3 regions of the Enterocloster lavalensis genome follow, and region 3 is predicted to be linked to each of the others. Evidence: predicted binding sites of a transcription regulator. Region 3 holds the regulator's gene; each other region holds the start of a gene.

Region 1 (6,141 bases), 1.6 Mb from region 3:
CCGTTGTGATGCAGCTGTCGGGCGTGAGAACAATCTAGGCGAGATTAAGACATATTTATTGCAGCAGGTGCTTCAGAGCTGGCAGGATATACCGCTGTATCTTTTTTGTTCGGATGATAAAAAGGCTAGAAGCAGTCTGGTCAATGCAGGAGGAATCCCCTGCATCAGCGCAATTTCTTCTTTTTATGTGTTGAAAGAAAGGCTGGGAATAGAGCGAAGCGAGGCAAAACTGTATTTCGATTCATGGATGATGTTTCATCGGGAAATGGGGCAGACGGATTTTAAGGTACATAGAAATACTAAGGAAATGCAGTTGATCAAAATGGATGGATATGAGATATTCAATCGGATCTATAACGGCGCTGTGACTATTTTGAAAAATGGGAACCTGAAACTGCGAAGCTGCGACTATTAATGCAGAGCCACAGCTTCAGCGTTCCGGTATTCCCTACAACCTCACCAACCTCCCTCCAATCAATTCCACATCCTCCTCCTGGTGTGTGGTCAGGATCAGCAGGCGGCCTGCGGCTTTCTCGCGGATGTAGCGGATAGCCAGCCGCCTGTTGTCCTCGTCCAGGCCGGTGAAGGGCTCGTCCATGAGCAGGGCCTGGGACTGGGCCAGCACGGCGCGGCAGATGGCGGTGCGTCGCTTCATGCCGCCGCTCATGGTCCAAACGGGGCGGTCAAAGCATTCCGGGGGCAGCAGGCGGGACAGTTCCCCGCGGATCTGCTCACCGGAGAGGGCGCGGCCGGTGACCATCTGAATGTTCTCCACCGGCGTGAAGGCCTCGCACAGCCGGTCCTCCTGAAAGACCGCCGCAAAGCGGACGCTGCCCGTGAGATCGCTTCCGTTTTCGCCGGTGATGGAGTAAGAGCCGCCGTCCGGCCGTTCCAGGCCCAGAAGAATACGTAGCAGCGTGGTCTTGCCGGAGCCCGAGGGACCCATGAGGCAGCAGGGCGCCTCATCCGTGAAGCTCAGGTTCAGGTGATCCAGTATCCGTTGAGAATTGTAAATTTTTGTAAGATCATTTAACCGGATGATCATGCTTCCACACCTCCCGCAGGCTGCCCCGGCTGACGCCAGAAGCGTTTCAGCAGGAACAGGAACAGCTGTTCAAAGACAGCGCTGACAATGACGATCACAAAGGTCCAGGCGAAGAGCCCTGCGGTATCCAGGTACAGCTTGGAGTAATAGAGCTGTTCCCCGATGGAACTGTCCGGGATACCGATGACCTCCGCCGCGATGCCGGACTTCCAGCTCATGCCCAGGGCGGTCTTGCAGCCGCTGACCAGGTAGGGCATCAGGGCGGGGACATAGATGTAGCGGACCTTTTTCAGGGCGGGCATGTGGAATACCCGGGCCATTTCCAGCAGTTTTGGGTCGGTGGAGGCCAGCCCGGCGATGGTGTTCACGTACACGATGGGCAGGACCACCAGATAGGAGATGCAGACGGACAGGCTGCCGGAGCCGATCCAGATCAGGGCCAGAATCACGAAGGAGGCCACGGGGATGGAGCGGATCAGGGACATGAAGGGCTCCAGCAGCTCGCCAAGGAATGGAAAACGGTAAGCCAGGCTGCCCAACGCCAGGCCGGTGGCGAAAGCGCCCAGAAAGCCCAGGCTGATCTTGCCGAAGGAGTGGCCGATGGTCTGCCAGAATGCGGCGTCAAAAAGCTGATCCCTCAGGGAGCGCAGCATCTCAAAGGGTCCCACAAATATGATCGGATTGTGGACCATGGCGGCGATGGCCTGCCACAGCGCGATCCAGAGGAGCCACACGGCGGCCCTGCGAAGCCAGGTCTTTGCCTTCGGCCCTCCTTCAGTTCGATTCAGCATGTCTTGTCCTCCTTTTTTGTGTCAGACCAGGGGCTTGGCCGTTTCAGTGCCGGCTGCGCCAGCGGCCCATTGCATCCAACAATCGCCCGCTGGCTGCGCCAGCAGCCCATTGCATCCAACAATCGCCCGCCGGCTGCGCCAGCAGCCCATTGCATCCAACGAAAAAGGCCGCTGCGCTCAGAAGAAGCCGCTGCGGCCTTTTTTATGTTCCGGCCTATGGCATATAGTAGAACTCATCCCCCGGCAGCTGTCCGCCCACGGATTTTGCGTCCTGCTCATACAGCACGTTCAAGTACCCGCTCAGAGCGTCCTTCATCTCCTGGCCGGTCATGCACACGATGTTGCAGTAGGGCAGGGCCTTTTTGGCGATGGGGGCTTTTTCCACGATTCCGGCGGCGGCCACCAGCTCGGCGGTCTCGTCCACGTGGTCCACGGCGTACTGGGCGGATTCCTTGTGGTCCTCCAGGAACATCTGGATGGGGGCACGGTTCTCACGCAGGAAATCGCTGCGCACAATGGTGACGCCTGTGACCAGCATGCTGCCGCTGTCCTGATTCAGGGCGTTCCAGGCCTCGGTGAGATCCACCACCGGTTTTAAAGCCTCGTTCTGGATGCAGGCTGCGGTGGCGAAGGGCTGGGGCAAAACGCCGATGGCGTCGGGATTCTCCTTCAGCAGGGAGGCGACCTCCGTGGCCTCGGACTTGAACTGCAGGTCCACATCCCCTGCGGCCAGGCCGTTCTCCTTCAGCAGATAATTCATCACATACTCCGGGGTGGTGCCCTTTCCGGTCATGTACACGGTCTTGCCCTTCAGATCCGCAACGGAGGTGATGGAGTCGTCGGAGGCCACCACGTAGAGCACGCCCAGGGTGTTGATGTCCAGAACCGTGACATTTTTCTGGGTCTTGGTGTAGAGCACGCTGGCCACGTTGGCGGGAATCAGGGCGATGTCCAGGTCGCCGCTTGCGATCTTGCCAACCAGCTCGTCCGCCGCGCCGGTCATGGTAAATTCATAGTGATTTTCCGTTTCGCCCTTCTGGGCCTTGTCCATCAGATACACCAGTCCCATGGAGGTGGGGCCCTTCAGGGAGCCGACCCGGACTCCGGCCTGGCAGTTGTCTCCGGTGTCGCCGGTCAGGGTGGCGGGCACTTTCTCCGCTTCGGTCCCGGGGGAAGTGGTCTCCGGCTGGGTTTCGGCGGCGGAGGTTTCAGAGGCGGAGGTTCCGGCCGCAGCCCCGGCGGTGGTCTCGGCAGCGGTTTCGGCAACGGTGGCGCCGGTGTTCCCGGAGCCGCAGCCCGCCAGAATAGCGGAGGCGGCCATCAGGGCGGCAATAACGGCAGATACAGATTTTTTCATAATTACGTTCTCCTTTCCTTCCATATCCTCATCCTGAAAAAAGGGCGCAGAACGTAAGGGAGTGCGGTAGTAAGCCTCGCCTTCTCCGTCAGCCGTGCTTCGGGGTGAGAACGAATAGCTTTACTATAGCACAGAATGCCGTTCATTACAAATAAATTCCCGTGCCGGGCGGATTTTCTGTTGATATAAAGTTCACAATGTGCGATAATAGAAGCATATTTGGGGTCACCCCAGAAAGCAGACTAACGATCAAAAAGCGGAGGAAATTAGGGATGAAAGTTACAATTTGTATCGGCAGCGCCTGTCATTTAAAGGGCTCCAGAGAGATTATCGAGAAATTACAGCAGCTGGTGGCGCAGAACGGCCTGTCCGGCAAGGTGGATTTGAACGGTTCGTTCTGCAGCGGCAACTGTGACCACGGCGTCTGCGTCACGGTGGAGGACCAGCTGTTTTCACTGAAACCGGAGGATACGGAGGAGTTCTTTAACAACGAAATCTTAGGGAGAGTCTGACCATGATTATGGGAATCATCGATTTTAAAGCCACTAAGTGCAAGCACTGTTACAAGTGCGTCCGCTACTGTGAGGTCAAGGCCATCCAGGTCAAGGACGAGCGCGCCGTGATCATGCCGGACAAATGCATTCTCTGCGGGCACTGCCTGCGGATTTGTCCCCAGTCGGCCAAGACGCTCAACAGCGATTTGAACAAGGTTAAGGGATACATAGCCGCGGGGGAGCGGGTGGTGGTGTCCATCGCCCCCTCCTTCATGGGTTTGCTGAAATACAAGACCATCGGCCAGGTCCGGGCCGCGCTCATGCGCCTGGGCTTTGAGGACGTGCGCGAGACCTCCGAGGGAGCGGCCTTTGTGACCGCGGAGTACGCGAAGCTGCTGGCGGAACATCAGATGGAGAATATTATCACCACCTGCTGTCCCAGCGTCAACGACCTGATCGAGATCTATTATCCGCAGCTGGTTCCGTATCTAGCGCCGGTGGTTTCCCCCATGATCGCCCACGGGCTGCTGCTCAAGGAGGAACTTGGGAGCCAGGTGAAGGTCGTGTTCTTAGGCCCCTGCATCGCCAAGAAGAAGGAGGCCCAGGACCCGCGCCACGAGTCCTGCATCGACGCGGTCCTGAATTTCAACGACATCAACCAGTGGCTGGAGGAGGAAGAGATCGAGATCTCCGACTGCGAGGACAAACCCTTCACCTGCTTTGATCCCAAGGTGAACCGTCTGTACCCGGTGACCAACGGCGTGGTGAATTCAGTGCTGGCCACGGAGGAGCAGGCGGACAATTACCGCAAGTTTTACGTCCACGGCGTGCAGAACTGCATCGATCTGTGCAAGAGCATGGCCAGGGGCGAGATCAAGGGATGTTTTATTGAGATGAATATGTGTTCCGGCGGCTGCATCAAGGGGCCCACGGTGAACGACGAGACCATTTCCCGCTTCAAGGTTAAGCTGGATATGGAGGAGACCATCGCCCGGGAACCGGTGGAGGCCCGGACCATGGAGCCGGTGTGGGAGAAGGTCAGCTTTGCCAAGCGCTTTGAGGACCATTCCCCCAGGGATCCCCAGCCCTCCGAGGAGGAGATCCGCGCCATTCTGCGCATGACCAACAAGGTACGCCCCGAGGACGAACTCAACTGCGGCGCCTGCGGATACCCCACCTGCCGGGAGAAGGCCATCGCCGTGTACCAGCATAAGGCCGAGGTCAGCATGTGCATCCCCTTCATGCACGAGAAGGCCGAGTCCATGGCCAATCTGGTGATGGAGACTTCGCCCAACATCGTGCTGATCGTGGACGAGGAGATGAAGATCAAGGAATACTCCAACGTTGGCGAGAAATACTTCGGCAAGACCCGCACTGAGGCCCTGCAGATGTACCTCTACGAATTTATCGACCCGGTGGATTTCCAGTGGGTATTCGACACCCACCAGAACATCCACGGCAAGCGGGTGAATTATCCGGAATACAAGCTCTCCACCCTCCAGAACATCGTTTACATTGAGAAGGAAAATGCCGTGCTGGCCACCTTTATTGATATCACCAAGGAGGAGGCGCAGGCCAGGGAGGATTACGAGCGCAAACTGGAGACCATCGACCTGGCCCAGAAGGTTATCCACAAGCAGATGATGGTGGCCCAGGAGATCGCCGGGCTTTTGGGCGAGACTACGGCCGAGACCAAGACCACGCTGACCAAGCTGTGCCATTCCCTGCTGGAGGAGAGCGGAGACGCCATCTATGTGGGCGGCGAGGACGAGTCGCCGCAGGTGGCCGCAAACGCCCATCTGGGCAGCGGCGCTAAGCCCTTAAAGGGCGTGATGACGCCGAAGGAGGAGAAAACCACCGGCTATGTCCATCTGGGAACCGCGAATCCGGCCAAAACCAGCTACGTCCGTCTGGGCGCGGGGCCTGGCCGCAACGGAGGTAAATGATGGGAATTACGGTAGATGTTGCATATAAGAGCCTGAACAAATACACTGAGATCCTGTGCGGGGACAAGGTGGAGCTCTTGCAGACCGAGGACTCCAACATCATGATTCTGGCGGACGGCATGGGCAGCGGCGTGAAGGCCAACATCCTCTCCACCCTGACCTCCAAGATTCTGGGCACCATGTTCTTAAACGGGGCCACCCTGGAGGAGTGCGTGGATACCATCAGCGAGACGCTGCCCATCTGCCAGGTGCGGCAGGTGGCTTACTCCACCTTCAGCATTTTGCAGGTGTACCACAACGGCGACGCCTATCTGGTGGAGTACGACAACCCGGGCTGTATTTTCGTCCGGGACGGGAAGCTGATGGAGATTCCCCAGAATGTGCGGGAGATTCAGGGCAAGAAGATCAATGAGTACCGCTTCAAGGTGCAGAAGGGCGACGCCCTGATCCTGATGAGCGACGGTACCATCCACGCCGGAGTGGGCGAACTGTTAAACTTCGGCTGGCT
Region 2 (6,141 bases), 1.3 Mb from region 3:
GAGGGCTTCGTTTCCCGCGGCTGGCCGGTGTGCACGGTCCGCAGGGGAGAGATTCTGGTGGAGAATGGGGAGTTTAAGGGGAAGAGGAATTCGGGGAGGCTTTTGAGGCGGAAACTGAAGCGGTAACCGGGAAATGATTTGACACAAACAAATTTAAAAGGGTACTTGAAAAATTCAAGTACCCCATGTATAATTTACTTAGAAGTAATCAAAGGACATTGGGTAGTCCGATGATTGCGCTTCGGATACTGAAGTAATTTATAGTTACCAGCTATCCTCTATTGCAGGTAGAGGATAGCTATTTTCTATTTTGATGGTTATCTATGTAAGTAAGTGCTGCGAAAATCACCAGCACCAATGTCAACACTTCAAGTGTATTCATGTTACATATCCTCCTTCGTTTATTTCCGAAGGAAACCACCAGACTATCCTCTGACTTCTGTTCAATTATACAAGAATAGTTTATCACAGGGATGGGGGGTATGCAATGATGATCACTGTCATTTTTTTGTGGTCTGCTGGTTTGGGCCACAACCGAAAAACAGGACCCGGAGAGGGCGCCGCTTCATGGCTTCGCGGCGCCCTCTCCAGGTCCTGTTTTCCGGTTGATTCAATTCTGATTACATCAGGGACAGGTACAGATTCTTGATATCCTCAAAGCTGGGATCCTTGGGGTTGCCGGGCTTGCAGGCGTCGTCCATGGCGGACTGGGTCAGGAAATCCACATCCTCGGGCTTCACGATGGCCTTTAAGTCGGCGGGGATACCCACATCCTGGGACAGCTTCTTCACAGCCTCCACAGCGGCCTTACGGTACTCGTCCTGGCTCATGTTCTCCACGCCCTCAACGCCCATGGCAATGGCGATATCTTTGTACTTGGTTCCGGTGCAGGGAGCGTTATACTCCATCACGGTGGGCAGCAGAATGGCGTTGGCAACGCCGTGGGGGGTGTCATACACAGCGCCCAGAGCGTGGGCCATGGAGTGCACGATGCCCAGTCCGCAGTTGGAGAAACCCATGCCGGTCAGGTACTGGCCCAGAGCCATACCCTCGCGTCCCTCAGGGGTGTTGTCCACAGCGCCGCGCAGGCTTCTGGCGATCACCTCGATGGCCTTTAAGTTGAACATATCGGTCATTTCCCAGGCGCCCTTGGTGGTGTAGCCCTCGATGGCGTGGGTCAGAGCGTCCATACCGGTGGAAGCGGTCAGCCCCTTGGGCATGGAGGCCATCATCTCCGGGTCAATCACAGCCACTACCGGGATATCGTGGGGGTCCACACACACGAATTTGCGCTTCTTCTCAACGTCGGTAATCACGTAATTGATGGTAACCTCGGCGGCGGTTCCGGCGGTGGTGGGAACGGCGATGATCGGCACACAGGGATTCTTGGTGGGGGCCACGCCCTCTAAGCTTCTCACATCCTCGAACTCGGGATTGGTGATGATGATGCCGATCGCCTTAGCGGTGTCCATGGAGGAGCCGCCGCCGATGGCGATGATGTAGTCCGCGCCGGAAGCCTTGAAGGCTGCCACGCCGGTCTGCACATTCTCGATGGTGGGGTTGGGCTTGATGTCGGAATAGATCTCATAATCCAGTCCCGCGTCCTCCAATACGCTGGTCACCTTGCCAGTCACATTGAACTTGATCAGGTCGGGATCGGAGCAGACAAAAGCCTTCTTAAAGCCTCTGCTCTTCGCCACTCCCGCGATCTCCGCGATGGCGCCTGCGCCGTGGTAGGAAGTCTCATTCAGTACGATTCTGTTTGCCATTGTTATCTTCTCCTTTTCTTGAAAATGCTTCCGGCTTTGCCGGTGCCTTTGTGTTTTCCATTGTTAATATTATAACAACGCCAAATTTAAAAAGAAAGTGACAAACTTGCCGGTCTGTCACTTTCCTTTAATCTTTGTGCATATTGCTAATTTTAATTAGATATTTTGTCCAACATTCCCATGGTACCTTACTCTTTATTGTTGAGCAGGGAAATACCGATGCAGGTCATTCCGATTCCCAGCAACGTGATTCCGCTTTCCACGGGTAACGCGTCCAGAACCGATAGGACGATTACGGCGATCCCCATTGCCAGAGCAACCGCCTTAAAAAGAATATCCATCACTTCCTTTGGCTTTTTTGAGGAAACAGGAACTTCTTTTTTTATCTGCATAAGATCATCGACGGAAATACCGAGGATTGCCGCCAAATTGGGCAGTGAATGAATGTCCGGACAGGACAGGTCCCGTTCCCATTTAGAGACAGCCTTGTCCGTCACTCCCATTTTTTCAGCTAGTTCCAGCTGCGTCATGCCCTTTTCTTTTCTGTGCTCCGCAATTATCACACCGAGTGTTTTCTTCATCGCCTTTTACCCCCGTCAATTTTGTTTGATAATTGCATTGTAATATTCTCCCTGTAAAGACTCAACCGACCCTCAGTTTAGTCCGCTCTACCATTCGTTTAGGCCAGGTAGAGCAGGTGCCTGCGAACCGCCGCGGCTCAGAGAAGTTCCAGCCTTCCGAACACCTCCGCCAGCTTGGGCGGCATGGCTTCCACCAAGGTCCGGGCCATCTGCTCCGGGGAGTCCTTCATGCCCCCAAGGACCCATTTGACCGTCATGTACACCGAACCCTGGCAGTACATTTCCAACAGGAAATGCAGCTCGCCGTCCAGGGGCTGGCTGGTCTTGCGTGCGATCAGGTCCGTGTAAAACTGGAGGATCAGCTCGAAGTCGTGCTCTTTTAAGGAGTTCCGGTCGTCGGAGCGGAACGCCTCAGTGAAGAACACCTTTTCATTGAGGATAAATGCAAATTTCTGGGTCAGGCTCTCTCCGACCGTGTGGCCCATGCCGATCTGCTCAAAGGATTGGAGAACCAGCTTGTCAAAGTACCAGTTGATCAGGTCGTACTTGTCCAGGAAATTCCGGTAAAAGGTCTGCCGGGTGACGCCGCAGCCCTCCACAATGTTTTTTACCGTGATCTTGTCCACCGGCGCGGTTTTCATGCACTCCTTGATGGAATTCGCCAGCTTGTATTTTGTTTTTTCCTGCTTCATGATTTCCGCCATTGGTCAACGCCGCCCTTCGTTATTCTCGCGGATACGCTGTGCCTTGCCATGTCTTGATGGACCTTCGGCGGCTGTCCGCGGGGTCAGAAGCCCGCAGGCATAGCTGCGGGATAACTGAATCAGGCGGGAGCGCGAACGCTACCGCCTGATTTTCATTATAAAGGTTTTTGACCTGGATTTCAACCGGAAAGGAGGCCGTTTTGTGGGTTTGTGGGTTTTCCCGTGTCCGCAAATCAGGTCCGCTTTCCAGTCATGCAAGCCGTGCTGCCCGGCCCCGGACAGCTGCGTTCCGCCTCCTTAGGTGGTCAGCGCTCCTTGAAAATGGACACAATGGCCTGCCACATTTTCACCAGCACGTTCCACATCCTGCGCAGGGGGCTGACATGCTCCTTCTCCGTCTCCACGTCCGTAGGCTTGTTATCTTCGCTGTCCAGACTGATCTCGTCGGTCCTCAAAATGATCTGCAAGGTTTTGGGCGCCTTGTTCTGGTCCGAAGTGAAGGATACCTTCTCTGCCTCCGGGTCCATGAACAGGAACCGGTTGTCAGTGTCGAATTTGTCCAGTTCGTTGTCCAGCGTGTCCTTCATGGTGCGCCCGGCCCTGCGCATGGCCGTGGTGCTGTCCAGAATGTCCAGGCTCTTGTCCAAAAGCGCCATACTGCCCCGCAGGCTTTCCCTGGCGGCCGCGTCAAAATCGTCGCTGCTGTTTTTCAGGGTGTTCTGCAAAATGGTCATGGTGCTGATTCCGCTGTTGAGGGCCTCGGTGGTCCGGTTCACCAGCTCCTGGGCGTCGGTCAGAGCGTCCTGGAGATCCGGGTAATAGACGTCCAGAGAATCGTTTAACGCCGTGATATCCTCGATGAGGAAATCCAGGTTATCGATCAGTTCCCGGCTGTATTTCGCCGCGTCGCCGGTGTTTTCCGTCATCTCGCTCATAGTGCTCACCAGATCGCCGCTCTGCTTGGAGAGCCGTTCCAGGAGCTGCTTTTTCGCGTTCAGACTCTGGAATACCTCCGTGGGACTTAAGGGATAATCCGCCCCTGCGGTCACGAGAGGCGCGCTGTGGGGAGTGATGGTCGCTATTAATCCGGTATCGGCGCTGATTTTCGCGCCTGCCCGGGAGGTGAGGGTACCGCCGGAAGTGGAGGGACCACCGCTTCCTTCATTGGATGTGGTGTCGCTTGCCGTGGTATCGCTGCCGCTCGATATATCACTGCCCGCAGCGCTGCCGGTGCTGCTGCCGGTGCCGCCGTTCTCTCCTGCGCTATCCTTATTGGCATCTCCCGCGTTTTCATTACCGCTTCCACTGCCGGAACCGCCGTCCACGGTATTTCCATTCCCGTCCGCACCATTCGTTCCAGCGCTTTCGCTGTTCTGATTGCCGCCCGCCTGGCTTCCGCTCTCTCCGCTTCCGCTATTCTGGCCTCCGCCCACCTGGCTTCCGCTCTCTCCGCTTCCGCCGTTCTGGCCTCCGCCCGCCTGGCTTCCGCTCTCTCCGCTTCCGCTATTCTGGCCTCCGCCCGCCTGGTTTCCGCTCTCTCCGCTTCCGCTATTCTGGCTCCCGCCCGCCTGGCTTCCGCTCTCTCCGCTTCCACTATTCTGGCCTCCGCCCGCCTGGCCTCCGCTCTCATCACTTCCGCCGTTCTGGCCTCCGCCCGCCTGGCTTCCGCTTCCGCCATTCTGGCTTCCACTCTCATTTCCATTTCCGCTCTGCCCCGCATTCCCGGCTCCGGAGTTTCCCGCGCCGCCCGAAGCGTTTGCGCGCTCAGGCTCCTCGTAATAATCTTCCCCGATATCCAAGAGCGCCTGCTGGATGCTGCTCATTCCGGTCAGGGTAACCTGCTCGTTGGCCTGGAACTGGGCGTCCAGGGCGATCACCTGGAGCATCAACTCCTGAATCTCCGGCAGTTCCGTGGACAGACTGTCCATGCTGTTCTCCACGTGTTTAAGCCGCGTGTGCAGCTTGCGCAGGGGATCCTGCATCTGGCCCAGGGTGTCCACAATGTTGTTCATTCCGTTGTGCACCACCTCCGCCGAGTCCTTGGCGGTCTGCAGATGGGGCACCATGGTCTCCATCTGTCCGGACATGGCGGTGAGCGCCGCCAGGGTCTGGTCGTTTCCGGCCAGAATGTCGTCCTTGGAACCGCTCCAGGTCTGTCTGGCGCTCTCAGCGGACTGAAGGCCGGACTGAACCTGGTTCACGCCGTCCCGCATGGACTCTACGGACTTCGCCATCTGCTCCAGGCTGTCGTAAAGCTCATCCCCGGCGTCCTGCCAGGTGTCCTTGGCTTCCTTCAGATCCTTGATGTGCTGCAAATCCTCCACCGTGCCCGGGGCCATGGCCATGATCACGCCGATGGTCTCAAAGCTGTCCGTGCCGATGCGCACCGTGTAGTCCCCTTCCTCCCCGGGAAGAGCCGTGAACACCACCGCCGTGGTTTCTCCCAGATTCTGGGTCTGCGCGCCCTCGGCGTCCACGCTGTAGCATTTGCTCAGGTCCACGGGCACCGCCACCATCAACAGCATGTTGTTGCGGTAATACTCCCTTGCGCCGTCGTTGGGCGTTGCCTTCACATTGATCTCGATCAGACCCGAAGCCCCGGCCAGCTGATCCGCGTTGGCGGGCACGCCGTTGAGCTTGTAGGACACGTCGAAATCCCAGGGCAGCGTCACCTGGTCGTTTCCCATGGTGCACTGGTAGTAAAAACGCCCGGTCTGGTCCGCAGGCATGGTCCAGGTCACCGTCCCGTCCCCGATCTGGGGAGCCACGCTGCTTGACATATTCACCACATTTTCATAGGTTCCGTAATCCGTATACTCCGTATTACCGTTGAAATTACAGCTTTTCACCACGTTGACCTTGCTGGTTTTTCCATAATAATCCAGGTTCACGTACATGGTTTCATCCACGTCCACCCCGGCCGGCGCGCCGTAAACTTCATTTGCCCCACCTATGTTGGTGCACAGCATAAGGCCCGCCAACACGGCCGCCGTGATTCTTCTGCTATACTTCATCGCCATTCACCTCCATTGGTTCGTTTCCGGCCGCATTTCCATTTCCGGCCATTTTTTTAAGTCCTTTCTTCAA
Region 3 (6,141 bases):
CGTCCATGGCGCTGCCGATGGCCTCCGCCAGGTCCGAGGCCAGCATGCCGTGGCAGCCGGTTTTCTTCGCCGCCAGCTCGCCCGCCCGGCCGTGGATATAAACGCCCAGCCTGGCGCTCTCCGTCTCATCCATGCCCAGGCCCAGAAGGCCCGCGATAATCCCGGTGAGCACGTCGCCGGAACCGGCCTTGGCCATGGCGCTGGTGCCGCTAGTGTTCATATAGATGCCGCCCTCCCGGGAAGCGACCACCGTGGCCGCATCCTTGAGCACGCAGGTGAGTCCGTAGTGGGCCGCGTACTCGGCGGCCGTCTCCACCAGATTCTCCCGGATCTGCGGGATGCTCTGCCCGGTCAGCCGGGCCATCTCCCCAAGGTGCGGGGTAATGATAATGTTTTCCGTGTAGTAGGAGGTCAGGTAGGGATGGGCCGCGATGGTGTTGAGGCCGTCCGCGTCCACCACCACCGGAGAGCAGGCCATGGTGAGAATATCCTCCACCAGGTACTCCACGTAAGCGCCGCAGCCCAGGCCGGGCCCCAGCACCACCACATCGGCCCACCGGCACTGCTCGTCGATCAGCTTGCGGAACTCCTCCCGCCCCTCCATCAGCTGTCCCGCGGTGTAGGTCACTAAAATGGCCTCGGGCAGCCTGGACTGGAGGATCAGCCGGTTCTCCTCCACAGTCAGAAGCTTCACCAGCCCCGCGCCGGTGCGGTAGGCGGCCAGAGCGCTCAGATAGGCTGCGCCGCACATATTTTCCGAGCCCGCAACGATCAGCACCTTGCCAAAGGTTCCCTTGTTGGAGTAGGCCGCGCGCTCAGGAATACGCTCCAAATCCCCGGGACCGTAGGTGCAGGCGTATGGAATTTCCTCCTCGTCCTCCCCGTCCCGTACCTCCGGCTTCAGGGAATCCAGGGGCGGAAATCCGATGTTCTCCACCACCACCCGGCCGGCCAGGCTGCGCCCTGGATAAAGCACCGTGCCCCGCTTCTCCCAGCCGAAGGTCACGGTCAAATCTGCGCTCACCGCTTCCCCCATCACCTGCCCCGTGTCGGAGTGGACACCCGAGGGGATATCCACCGCCGCCACGCATTCCACGGCACCCTCCTGGCGCAGGCCGTTGATCCGCCGGATGCACTCCGCGTACGCGCCCTGCACCTGACGGCTTAAACCCACGCCAAAGATAGCGTCGATCAAAACCCGGCACTGCATCCCGCCCTGGCTGCAAAGCTCCTCCCACTGTTCCCGGGAGAGAATCTCCATCCCCAGATTCCGGGCGATTTTCAGCTGTTGGAGAAATTCCTCCGTCCCCTTCTCCGGCTGGCCAATGAGCACCACACCGGCGCTCACGCCCTCCAAAAACAACATCCGCGCCGCGGCGATGCCGTCGGCCCCGTTGTTCCCGGTGCCGCAGACGGACCAGACCGAGGCGCCAGGGGCCAGACGGCCTGCCTCCTCCTTCAAAATCCCTTTGACCTCCCGCGCCACCGCAAAGGCCGCCCGCTCCATGAGCACCATGGACGGTATGCCGATGGTTGTGATAGCGTGGGCGTCCACAGCCTTCATCTGTTTTCCGGTCACCAATGTTCTCATCCGCCAACCTCCTTTTCACCTGTCCGGAGCGCGCCCTCCGCCACTGCGAAGGCCATGGCGTGCTCCGCCGTATTGCTGATGGAGACCTCGATGCGCTCCACGCCCAGCTCATGGGCCAGCGCTCTGGCACCCCGGTACAGATTCACATAAGGCTTCCCAAGCTCATCCCGCGCCACCTCGATATCGATGGGCATAAACGCGCGAAAGCCCGTGCCAAGCGCCTTGGCCACAGCCTCCTTGACAGCAAAACTGCCGGCAAAGCGGGAGATTTTATCCCCCGCCTGCCGGCGTTCCAGTTCCGTAAATGTGCGCACCACAAAAGAATCCCGCTCACAGGCCTTCCGGACGCGGTCAATTTCCACTAAATCCGTTCCAACACCCAGTATCATAGCTCACGGCACCCCGTCACTTGGATGATTTTTCACCCTTGCCGTCGCCCTGGTCCTGCATGCTGCACACGCGGTAGGACAGGCGCATCAGACTCTCGGACAGATGCACGTTCTCCACCACCACGTCGTCGGGCACCACCAGGTCGGTGTGGGCGAAATTCCAGATCGCCTTGATTCCCGCATTCACCAGACGGTCCGCGATCTCAGGAGCCTTTGTCTTGGGGATGGTCAGGGCTGCAATCTGAATCTCGTTGTCCTTGATGAATGTCTCCAGATCGTCCACGGAACGGATCTCGATTCCACGGATCACCAGGCCGATCAGCTTGGGGTTGATGTCGAACATTCCTTTGATCACAAAACCGCGGCGCTCGAAATTGGTGTAGTTGGCGATCGCCTGTCCCAGATTTCCGGCTCCGATAATAATCACGTTGTGCTGCTGGTCGATTCCCAGGATCTTTGAGATCTCCGAGTACAGATATTTCACGTTGTATCCGTATCCCTGCTGGCCGAATCCTCCGAAATTGTTCAGGTCCTGACGGATCTGCGATGCGGTCACCTTCATCCTGGCACTCAGCTCATTTGAAGAAATCCGCTCCACGCCCTCTTCGATCAGTTCCCCCAAATATCGGTAGTAGCGCGGCAGCCTTCCGATCACTGCCTTGGAGATTTCTTTCCGTTCCATTTATCTTGTCACCTTCCCTGAAAAAATATAGTCATCCGTTGTAAGATTTTAATAGTTCTATTATACGCACGTGTCAAAAAAATGTCAAACACGTTTCATGATGTTCTTGAAAAAAATATGACCCTATATTATACTTGAATAGGCCAAGGAGCCGCAAAAAGCCCCCAACCCCAATCTGATCCGGGGCTTTGTAAAGGAGAAACACCATGATTTTGTCGTGCAGCAACATAACCAAATCCTTCGGGGACAACGATATTTTAAAACACATATCCTTTCATATAGAGGAACATGAAAAAGCGGCCGTGGTCGGCATAAACGGCGCCGGCAAGTCCACCCTGCTCAAAATTATGATCGGCGAGCTTGCGCCCGACGAGGGCAGCGTCACCGTTTCCAAGGGCTCCACCATCGGTTATCTGGCCCAGCACCAGGACCTGGAGGGCGCCGAAACCATCTACGACGCACTGCTGGAGGTAAAGCGCCCCATCCTGGAGATGGAGGAACAGCTGCGCCGCCTGGAGCTGGAGATGAAATCCGCCTCCGGTGACGAGCTGGAGGCCAAGCTGGCCCAGTACGGCCGCTTAAACCACGAGTTTGAGATGGCCAACGGCTACGCCTGCCGCAGTGAGATCACAGGCGTCTTAAAGGGCCTGGGCTTTGAGGAGGACGAGTTTGCCAAGCCCATCACCGCCCTGTCCGGCGGCCAGAAAACCCGGGTATCCCTGGGAAAGCTGCTGCTGACAAAGCCCGACATCCTGCTCTTGGACGAGCCCACCAACCACCTGGACATGGAGTCCATCGCCTGGCTGGAGACCTACTTAAAGAGCTACACCGGAGCCGTGCTGATCGTAGCCCACGACCGCTATTTTCTGGACCGGGTGGTGACCAAGATCGTGGAGCTGGACAACGGCGTTGGCACCGTGTTTTTGGGCAACTACTCCGCCTACTCCGACAAGAAAGCCATGCTCCGGGACGCCCAGATCCGCGCTTACTTAAACCAGCAGCAGGAAATCCGGCACCAGGAGGCTGTGATCACCAAGCTCAAATCCTTCAACCGTGAGAAATCCATCCGCCGGGCGGAGAGCCGCGAGAAGATGCTGGAGAAAATCGAGCGCATCGACAAGCCGGTGGAGGTCAACGACTCCATGGACATCCGCCTGGAGCCGGACGTGGTCAGCGGCAACGACGTGCTGACTGTCAAGGACCTAAGAAAATCCTTCGGTTCCCAGCTCCTGTTCGAGCACGTGGATTTTGAGGTCAAGCGCGGCGAGCGCATCGCCATCATCGGCAACAACGGCACGGGCAAGACCACCCTGTTAAAGATCATCAACCGGATGCTCCCCGCGGATACCGGCGAGATCCGTTTGGGCTCCAAGGTGCACATCGGCTACTACGACCAGGAGCACCAGGTGCTGCACATGGAAAAGACCCTGTTCGACGAGATTCAGGACACCTACCCCACCATGAACAACACCCAGATCCGTAACACCCTGGCCTCTTTTCTGTTCACCGGGGACGATGTGTTCAAGCTGATCCGGGATTTGAGCGGCGGCGAGCGGGGACGGGTATCCTTAGCCAAGCTCATGCTCTCGGACGCCAACTTCCTGCTCCTGGACGAGCCCACCAACCATCTGGATATCACCTCCAAGGAGATTCTGGAGAGCGCCTTAAACCGCTACACCGGCACCGTGCTGTACGTGTCCCACGACCGCTATTTCATCAACCGCACCGCCACCCGGATTCTGGATCTGACCGGGCGCAGCTTTGTGAACTATATTGGCAACTATGACTATTATCTGGAGAAAAAGGAGGATGTGGAGGCCGCTCACTTCCAGCGCCTGGCCACTGTCCTTCCCGGATCCGCCCCCAGCTCTGTCCTGATCCCGGGCGGCAAGGCGGCGGCCGCCATCTTCGCCCCTGAGGCGGGTCCGGCTTTGTCCGAGAAGGAATCAAGCGCCGCTCCCGCGGGTAAACTGGAATGGAAGGCCCAGAAGGAAGAGCAGGCCAGGATCCGCAAGCTCCAGAACGATCTCAAAAAGACCGAGGACGAGATCCACCGCCTGGAAACCCGGGACGCCGAGATCGACGGCCTCCTGGCTCTGGAGGAGGTCTACACCGACGTGACCCGGCTGATGGAGCTGAACAAGGAGAAGGAGGAGGGCGCCGCCCGCCTGGAAGAGCTCTATGCCCGCTGGGAGGAGCTGGCCGAGGAGGTCTGATCCGGCCCGCTGAAAGGAGAACCAAATGAAGTTAAAACGATTGGCGGCTCTGATCGCCGCCCTGCTCTTTATCGCCCTGTCCATCGCCATTTTGGTGCTGGCCGTCACTGGCGCGCCGGCCAACTACCTCATGGCCGCCCTGCTCTGCCTGGTGTTGGTGCCGGTGTTCTTCTACGCCATGAGCCTGATCGGAAAGGTGTTAAAACGGGACGAGGACCCGGACGGTAAGGACCGCTCTTAAAATCGACCACAGGCCGCGCCTGCGGACCATTACATTCAGCAATCGCCTGCATGGCTGCGCCAGCGGCCCATTACATTCAGCAATCGCCCGCATGGCTGCGCCTGCGGCACATTACATTCAGCAACCGCCCGCATGGCGCGCTGCAAAAAAGGACGCCCCCAGGCTGTAAACCCAAGCCTGCGGGACGTCCTTTTTTGACCCTTTGCACCCCTGCCGCGGGGAGTATTACCTGCGGAAAGTATTGCCTGCGGAGGGCCTGCGCAGAGTATTGCCTGTGCGCAGTATTACCTGCGCAGAATAATGTCCTCGCGCCCCGGTCCGTTGGAGACCATGGTGATCTTCACTCCGATCTCCTTCTCCACGAATTCGATATAGCTCCGGCAGTTCCCGGGCAGATCCCCGTAATTTTTGATGCCGCGGATGTCGCACTTCCAGCCGGGCAACTTGACGTAAACCGGTTTCGCCCGGTTCAGCTTGCCTGTGGTCGGGAAATCTTTCGTGACCTGTCCGTCGATCTCATAACCCACGCACACGGACAGCTCGTCCAGATAGCCCAGCACGTCCAGCACCGTGAAGGCCACCTCGGTGGCTCCCTGGATGCGGCAGCCGTAGCGGGTGGCCACCGCGTCGAACCAGCCCACCCGGCGCGGACGTCCGGTGGTGGCCCCGTACTCTCCGCCGTCACCGCCGCGGCGGCGCAGCTCCTCCGCCTCGTCTCCGAAAAGCTCGCTGACAAAAGCGCCCGCTCCCACGGCGCTGGAATACGCTTTCACCACGGTGATAATGTCCTTGATCTCATAAGGCGGAATCCCGGCTCCAATGGCGCCGTAAGCCGCCAGCGTGGAGGATGAGGTGACCATTGGATAGATGCCGTGGTCCGGGTCCTTCAAGGAGCCCAGCTGCCCCTCCAACAGAATCCGTTTGCCCTGACGGATGGCCTCGTACAGGTAAGCGGAGGTATCGCACACATAGGGATCCACCATGGCGCGGTATTCCAGCATCTCCTCAAATACCTCCTGCGG

Evidence for each region. Region 3 encodes Rex, which represses fermentation and respiration genes when NADH is low (regulators of the CRP and FNR family bind a similar motif). Its sites were predicted from a motif close to ATTGTTAANTANTTAACAAT; they were not measured.
Region 1: the regulator Rex is predicted to act here: its motif matches at 3,373-3,392, upstream of ACK2JC_RS19735 ((2Fe-2S) ferredoxin domain-containing protein).
Region 2: the regulator Rex is predicted to act here: its motif matches at 1,829-1,848, upstream of fucO (lactaldehyde reductase).

Annotation. Positions count from the first base shown of each region.
Region 1 covers NZ_CP176637.1:4,421,393-4,427,533, forward strand. The annotation lists gene ACK2JC_RS19715 (hypothetical protein) at 1-415, shown strand, start outside; gene ACK2JC_RS19720 (ATP-binding cassette domain-containing protein) at 449-1,045, opposite strand; gene ACK2JC_RS19725 (ABC transporter permease) at 1,042-1,836, opposite strand; gene ACK2JC_RS19730 (ABC transporter substrate-binding protein) at 2,051-3,193, opposite strand; gene ACK2JC_RS19735 ((2Fe-2S) ferredoxin domain-containing protein) at 3,466-3,705, shown strand; gene ACK2JC_RS19740 ([Fe-Fe] hydrogenase large subunit C-terminal domain-containing protein) at 3,708-5,633, shown strand; gene ACK2JC_RS19745 (SpoIIE family protein phosphatase) at 5,633-6,141, shown strand, end outside.
Region 2 covers NZ_CP176637.1:4,774,936-4,781,076, reverse strand. The annotation lists gene ACK2JC_RS21405 (amidohydrolase family protein) at 1-126, shown strand, start outside; gene fucO (lactaldehyde reductase) at 621-1,769, opposite strand; gene ACK2JC_RS21395 (helix-turn-helix domain-containing protein) at 1,958-2,350, opposite strand; gene ACK2JC_RS21390 (TetR/AcrR family transcriptional regulator C-terminal domain-containing protein) at 2,488-3,054, opposite strand; gene ACK2JC_RS21385 (hypothetical protein) at 3,360-6,068, opposite strand; gene ACK2JC_RS21380 (efflux RND transporter permease subunit) at 6,058-6,141, opposite strand, start outside.
Region 3 covers NZ_CP176637.1:6,040,535-6,046,675, reverse strand. The annotation lists gene ACK2JC_RS27135 (NAD(P)H-hydrate dehydratase) at 1-1,591, opposite strand, end outside; gene acpS (holo-ACP synthase) at 1,588-1,980, opposite strand; gene ACK2JC_RS27125 (redox-sensing transcriptional repressor Rex) at 1,997-2,662, opposite strand; gene abc-f (ribosomal protection-like ABC-F family protein) at 2,869-4,878, shown strand; gene ACK2JC_RS27115 (hypothetical protein) at 4,904-5,119, shown strand; gene ACK2JC_RS27110 (adenylosuccinate synthase) at 5,404-6,141, opposite strand, start outside.